DNA from 2 places in the Variovorax sp. GW531-E2 genome. Region 2 is predicted to be linked to the other one. Evidence: riboswitches for the same ligand, from Rfam matches in the RefSeq annotation. Region 2 holds a riboswitch; the other holds the start of a gene.
The links. Region 2 has a riboswitch for glycine ahead of gcvT (glycine cleavage system aminomethyltransferase GcvT). Riboswitches for the same ligand answer to the same signal wherever they lie in the genome.
Positions count from the first base shown of each region.

Region 1 (3,392 bases), on a different contig from region 2:
TGCGCTGCAGCTCCCAGCCGACCTGTCCACCTTTGCCGAGCAGCAGCAACTTCATGCGGAAGCCTTTGCAGGCGCAGCGTCGTATTGCTTCTCGACCCATTCGCGGTACGCGCCGCTTTGCACGTTGCGCACCCACTCGCCGTTCGCGAGATACCACTCGACGGTCTTGCGGATGCCGGTGTCGAAGGTCTCGGCGGGCTTCCAGCCGAGTTCGCGCTCGAGCTTGCGTGCATCGATGGCGTAGCGGCGGTCGTGGCCCGGGCGGTCCGTGACGTAGGTGATCTGTTCCTTGTACGGCTTGCCGTCGGCGCGGGGGCTCAGTTCGTCGAGCAGCGCGCACACGGTGTTGACGATCTCGATGTTGGGCTTCTCGTTCCAGCCGCCGACGTTGTAGGTCTCGCCGAGCTTGCCGGCTTCGAGCACGCGGCGGATGGCGCTGCAGTGATCCTTCACGTAGAGCCAGTCGCGCACCTGCATGCCGTCGCCGTACACGGGCAGGTTCTTGCCAGCCAGCGCGTTGACGATCATCAGCGGGATCAGCTTCTCGGGGAAGTGGAACGGACCGTAGTTGTTCGAGCAGTTGGTGGTGACCACCGGCAGGCCGTAGGTGTGGTGCCAGGCGCGCACGAGGTGGTCGCTGGCGGCCTTGCTGGCCGAGTACGGGCTGTTGGGCTCGTACTTGTTCTCTTCGGTGAAGGCCGGGTCGGTCTTGGAGAGCGAGCCGTAGACCTCGTCGGTCGACACATGCAGGAAGCGGAAGGCCGCCTTCTGGTCGGCCGGCAGGGCGTTCCAGTAGCCGCGCACCGATTCGAGCAGGCGGAAGGTGCCGAGCACATTGGTCTGCACGAAGTCTTCCGGGCCGTGGATCGAACGATCCACATGCGATTCCGCGGCAAAGTTCACGACGGCGCGGGGTTTGTGCTCGGCCAGCAGGCGATCGAGCAGTGCGCTGTCGCCGATGTCGCCTTGCACGAAGACATGGTTCGCGTTGCCCTTGAGCGACGCCAGGGTCTCGAGGTTGCCCGCGTAGGTCAGCTTGTCGAGGTTCACGACGGGCTCGTTGCCCTGCGCGATCCAGTCGAGTACGAAATTGGCGCCAATGAAGCCTGCGCCGCCGGTAACCAGGATCATGGAGTCCCCTGCATGTAGAAAAAAGTTTGCTTTACCAAAAATCAACATTCAATTATCCCATCGGTGTGAAGTGCCGATGTACAGGGCTTGGCCGGCTTGCGGGGCCCGCCTACAATCGCCAACAATTGCAGGAGAGCGGGCCTCCACGGAGGCCCTACCGAAGGCGCAAACTCCCATAAACGCTCAGGTCGGCCCGACGAAATTCCAGGCAACGCCCAGGAACTTCGGCAAGGGGTCAGTACTGCACTCATCGATACAGCCGTCTGGAGAGCCGCCACGCCATGTGGCGCACCGAAGGAGCAAACCCGCTGCGGGTGCAGCAGGGTGAATCTCTCAGGTACCGAGGACAGGGGGAGCGGCAACTTGGACATCGGTCGTCCGGTTGCTCGCTATTGATTCAATAGCACTCCACGCCCGCCGTTCAAGCGCTGCAAACTCAAAGGTACTTGCAATGCGTGTGATCGTTCTTGGCGCCGGCCTGCTCGGCGTGACTTCGGCCTACTACCTCCAGCAACTCGGCCACGAGGTGACCGTGATCGACCGGCAGGCCACCCCGGCCGCCGAAACCAGCTTCGCCAACGGCGGCCAGATCTCGGTCAGCCATGCCGAACCCTGGGCCAATCCGAGCGCGCCGCTGAAGGTGCTGCAATGGCTCGGCAAGGAAGACGCGCCGCTGCTCTTTCGCATCCGCGCCGACATGCGCCAATGGCTCTGGGGCCTGCAGTTCTTGCGCGAATGCACCCCCGCGCGCACCCGCCACAACATCGAACAGATCGTTCGTCTCGGTACATACAGCCGGGAAATGTTGCAGCAATTGCGTCGAGACACCGGCCTGAACTATGACCAGCGCACGCAAGGCATCCTGCACTTCTACACGACGCAAAAAGAATTCGACGGCGCCCTCGCGCCCGCCGAACAGATGCGTGCCCTGGGCTGTGAGCGGCTGGTCATCTCGGCCGACGAGGCCATCAAGATCGAACCCGCCCTCGCCCACATCCGCCCCCAACTCGCCGGCGCCACCTACACCGCCGAAGACGAATCGGGCGACGCCAACCGTTTCGCGCGCGAGCTCGTGAAGCTGGCCGAGGCGGCCGGCGTGAAGTTCCTCATGAGCCACACGGTGACCGCGCTGCGCGAAGCGGGCGGCAGCATCGACCACGTCGAGGCGACCGACAACGAAGGCCGCTTCCAGCGCATCCGCGGCGATGCCTTCGTGCTTGCGATGGGTTCGCTGAGCCCGCTGTACGCGGCGCCGCTGGGCATCCGCCTGCCGATCTACCCGGCCAAGGGCTACTCGGTGACGCTGCCCGTGAAGGACGCGTCGAAGGCGCACCAGGTCTCGCTCACGGACGACGAATACAAGCTGGTGTTCTCGCGCTACACCTCCGAGTCGGGCGACCGCCTGCGCATCGCCGGCACGGCCGAGCTCAACGGCTACGACCGCGACCTGAACCGCGTGCGCTGCGAAGCCATCGTGCGGCGCGTCGAGGAGCTCTTCCCCGGCGCCGGCGACACCGAACGCGCGCAGTTCTGGACCGGCCTGCGCCCGGCCACGCCGAGCAACGTGCCGCTGATCGGCAAGACCAAACTGCCGAACCTGTTCCTCAACACGGGCCACGGCACGCTCGGCTGGACGCACGCCTGCGGCTCGGGCAAGTCGATCGCGCGCATCGTGAGCGGGCTGGCGCCCGAGGTCGATTTCGCGTTCGCCGGCATGCCGGCGCCCGCGCCGCGCGCCGTGCAACCCGCACTGGGCTGACACGACACGCGCCCTCGGGTCATGCCTTGAACGTGACCCAGGGCTTGAGCCGCACGGCGCAGCGGATGAGCCCCGCGCTTTCCTGCGCCTCGATCACCGCGCCGATCGGCTTGTAGGCCTGCGGCGCCTCTTCGATGCGGCGCTCTTCGCGCAAAGTCACGCATTGCCAGCTGGCATCGGCGTCGCCGGGTGCGGGCCGCATCGCGCGCACTTCCTGCCGACGCATGCGCCGGCCGGCCCCATGGCTGCACGACCACAGCCAGTCTTCATGCCCCAGCCCGGTCGCGAGGTACGAGTGATCGCCCATCGACCCGGGAATCAGCGCCAGGTCGCCCGCGTGCGCCGGCGTCGCGCCCTTGCGATGGATGTTCATGCCGTGCTCGCGCAGCACGACGTTGTGCGGCACGTCGACCACCAGCGTCGACGCCGTGGCGCCCAGCAGTTCGGCGAAGTCCTTGCGCACCAGCTCGGCCAGCACGACGCGGTTGGCCCAGGCATAGCG
Region 1 covers NZ_JBWKXQ010000055.1:39,501-42,892, forward strand. Annotated here, with positions in the region: gene rfbD (dTDP-4-dehydrorhamnose reductase) at 1-55, opposite strand, end outside; gene rfbB (dTDP-glucose 4,6-dehydratase) at 52-1,131, opposite strand; glycine riboswitch at 1,250-1,340, shown strand; glycine riboswitch at 1,385-1,491, shown strand; gene AC07XP_RS25050 (D-amino acid dehydrogenase) at 1,583-2,890, shown strand; gene AC07XP_RS25055 (RtcB family protein) at 2,910-3,392, opposite strand, start outside.
Region 1: another riboswitch for glycine. It lies ahead of AC07XP_RS25050 (D-amino acid dehydrogenase); the one in region 2 lies ahead of gcvT (glycine cleavage system aminomethyltransferase GcvT).

Region 2 (3,392 bases):
CTTGCCCACTTCAGGCAGGTCGACGAACACCACGTCGCCCAGCGCGTCCTGCGCATGCACGGTGATGCCGACGGTGGCGGCGCCGCCTTCGGCCGCCACCCATTCGTGGTCCTTGGTGTATTTGATGCTCATGAAAAAACTCCTCGTGGAAAAAATGGAATCGGGGTGCAGAGCCTAGCCGGGTCTGCGGTGTTCAGTGTCGGTCAGCCGCGGTAGTAGCGCGTCGGCACGAAAGGCATCGTCGAGACCTCCATCGGCACCGGCTTGCCGCGCACGATGGCCTGCACGCGCGTGCCGGGCTCGGCGAAGGCGGCGGCCACGTAGCCCATGGCCACGCAGCGGTCGGCCGTGGGGCCGAGCAGGCCGCTGGTGACGGCGCCGATGTCGTGGCCTTCGAGCGACTGCAGCAGCGTGCCGTCGCGCACCGGAATGCGTTCGAGTGCCACGAGGCCGACGCGCTTGCGCGTGAGCGTCTTGTGGTCGGTGTGGCCGGCCGCGCCCGAGGCGACGGCGGCGAGCTGGGCCAGCACCTTGGCCGCGCCCGGAAAACCGCCTTCGCGCGCACCGCCCGCGCGGCGCACCTTCTGGATCGCCCAGTTGAGCGAGGCTTCGACCGGGGTGGTGGTGGTGTCGATGTCGTTGCCGTACAGGCACAGGCCGGCTTCGAGCCGCAGCGAGTTGCGCGCGCCCAGGCCGACGGGCTTCACCTCGGGCTGCGCGAGCAGCAGGCGGGCGAGGGCGTCGGCGTCTTTTGCGGCCACCGAGATCTCGAAGCCGTCTTCGCCGGTGTAGCCGCTGCGGGTGACGAAGGCGGCGATGCCGCCGATCTGCACCGCGCCGCCGGTCATGAACACGAAGCGCTCGATGCCGGGCGACAGGCGTGCCAGCGTGGCGGCGGCCTGAGGGCCTTGCAGTGCGAGCAGGGCGTGGTCGGGCAGGGGCTGCACCTGGCAGCGTGCGCCGATCCTGGCCTGGATGTGGGCGATGTCGGCCACCTTGCAGGCGCCGTTCACGATCACGAAGAGCGAGCCATTGCCTTCGTTGAAGAACATCAGGTCGTCGAGGATGCCGCCCTCGTCGTTCAGCAGCAGGCCGTAGCGCTGCTTGCCGGCGGGCAGGTCGATCACGTCGACGGGCATCAGGGTTTCGAACGCGGCGGCGGCATCGGGGCCGACCAGGCGCAGCTGGCCCATGTGCGAGATGTCGAACAGGCCGGCCGCATCGCGTGTGTGCTTGTGCTCGGCCATGAGGCCGGCGGGGTACTGCACGGGCATGGAATAGCCGGCGAAGGGCACCATGCGGGCGCCGAGCTCCACGTGGAGGTCGTACAGCGGGGTCTTGAGAAGTTGAGTATCCGAAGAAGCGGAAGAAGCGGCCACGGGGCACTCCAAAGGGGCAGTCGAAATCCATGGCTGCAACGCCACGGGCCACCCCTGCTGTCCGCTTTACCTGAGAGATTCGCCCCACGATCGGGGTTTGCTCCTTCGGTGGGCCGCGTGCAATGCCACGGCCTCTCTCCAGCAAGGAAACGCCGGTGGTTGCCGGCGTCTTGTCAGTCCTTTTGCCTGAGCGTTCGGGGAACCCCTGCGCCTTCGGCGGCCCCGTCGCGCGGGGCTCTCTCCTGACCCGGCGAGTGTAGTGGATCGCGGGGCCGGGGCTGGCGGCTCAGTGCACGGTTTCTGCCGGCGGCAGCAGCTTGTCGATGCGCTCGCGCAGCGAGTCGGCGCGCTCGGGGCCGGCGGCTTTCTCGATCTCGGAGAGCATCAGCGCGGCGATGGTCAGCATGGCCTCGCGGTCGCGGGCCTCGCGCAGGGCGTCGCGCATCTGGTTGGCGAAGCGCGGGTCGCGGCGCACGAACATGCGCTCGCAGATGTCGAACAGGAACATGCGCGTGGTGGCCAGCGAGCGCTTGCCGTCGAAGCTGTCGGCCGAGGTGGCGACCTGGATCGGCTCGGCGGCGGGGACGGGCGTGGGGGCCGGTGCAGGAGGCGGCGCGACCGGGCGCGCGACCTGCAGGTAGCCGCGCTGCATCAGCCCCTGGATCGCCTGCTCGGCCTCGACGCGGCTGGGGAACAGCGGGCTGAAGTCGGTCAGCGAGCGCCGGCCGTCGGCCATGAGCAGCAGGGCGCGCTCACGCTGGCTGAGCGTGCGCTGCCCGGCCTGGAGTTCGTCGCGTGCCTTCTCGGTCTTGGTGGGGAACATGGCGGCCACAGCTTTCGGAGGTCGAAGGCTGCAGCATCGTTGCAAGTGGTGACATCTTCGTGAACCATTTGCCTTACAGGGACAAGGCGGCGCGCGTCAGTTGCCCGCGCTCTCCTTGCGGATCAGCCAGCGCGGGCCCACGCGCTGCAGCTCGAGCGTCTTGCGGTCGGTCTCGGTGAGCGCGTCGGCGCTGTAAATCTGCCGGAACTGCGCGCTGGCCGAGGTGCCCTGGATGCTGATCACCAGCCCCTCGATGCCCACGCTGATGCGCGACTTGCCCGTGATGCGGGCGCGCCGGTCGGCCTCCCAGCGCTCGCGGGTCTGGCCGCGCGCGGGGGTGAAGTCGCTCGCGTAGGCGGCGAGGTAGCGCTCGACGTCGCGCGCGGACCAGGCGGCGGCCCAGGCGCGCACGGCGGTTTCCACTTCGGCGAGGTGGGTGACGGGATTGGTGGGATTGGCGGGGGCGGCTGCTGGTGCAACGGCTGCAACGGGCGCAACGGGTGCGGTGGCCGGCGTGGCCGCGATACCGGCGGTGGCCAGCAAGCCGGCAGCGACAAGGCTGCTGCCCTGGGCGACGATTCGGTGCATGGCGTCCTTCTCTTTCCTTCTTCTTGTCTGTCAGGCTCGACGTCGAAGCTTGCGTCGATTCTGGCAGTGAAAGAGAGCGCGTGCGGCGTTGAATCGCCCACGGATTTCGGTGGTCCGTGGTTCAGGGCGCGTGCACAGGACACCGGGTGCTTCCCTCCGCGAATATCCCCCGCCTTCGGCTCCTCCTTGATTTCGCTGCGGGAAGCACCCAGTGCCCTGTGCACCGGGTGCGCGGGGCAGAGCTCAGGCCGCGGCAGCCTCGCCCGCCATCACCTGCACCGTCCGGTTGCGCAGCCGCAAGGCCAGCACGGTCGCGACGCACAGCACGCACAACACCACCGTGAGCGTCACGCCGAGCCCGCGTGCATCCGACAGCAGGCCGAACAGCGGCGACACCAGCCCGCCGACCGAGAGCGCGAGGCCGAGCGTGATGCCGCTGGCGGTGGCCGGGTTGCGCGGCAGGTAGTCCTGCGCGAGCGTCACCTGCGCGGCGAAGGGCAGGAACATGCTCATGCCGAGCCACGCGGTGCAGGCCAGCGCCGCGCCGGGCGTGGCGGCGAGCACGAGGCCCGCCATGGCCGGCAGCGCGAGCAGGTAGCCGC
Region 2 covers NZ_JBWKXQ010000003.1:43,670-47,061, forward strand. Annotated here, with positions in the region: gene gcvH (glycine cleavage system protein GcvH) at 1-132, opposite strand, end outside; gene gcvT (glycine cleavage system aminomethyltransferase GcvT) at 204-1,379, opposite strand; glycine riboswitch at 1,427-1,531, opposite strand; glycine riboswitch at 1,544-1,634, opposite strand; gene AC07XP_RS03075 (hypothetical protein) at 1,666-2,202, opposite strand; gene AC07XP_RS03080 (L,D-transpeptidase Cds6 family protein) at 2,299-2,790, opposite strand; gene AC07XP_RS03085 (MFS transporter) at 3,034-3,392, opposite strand, start outside.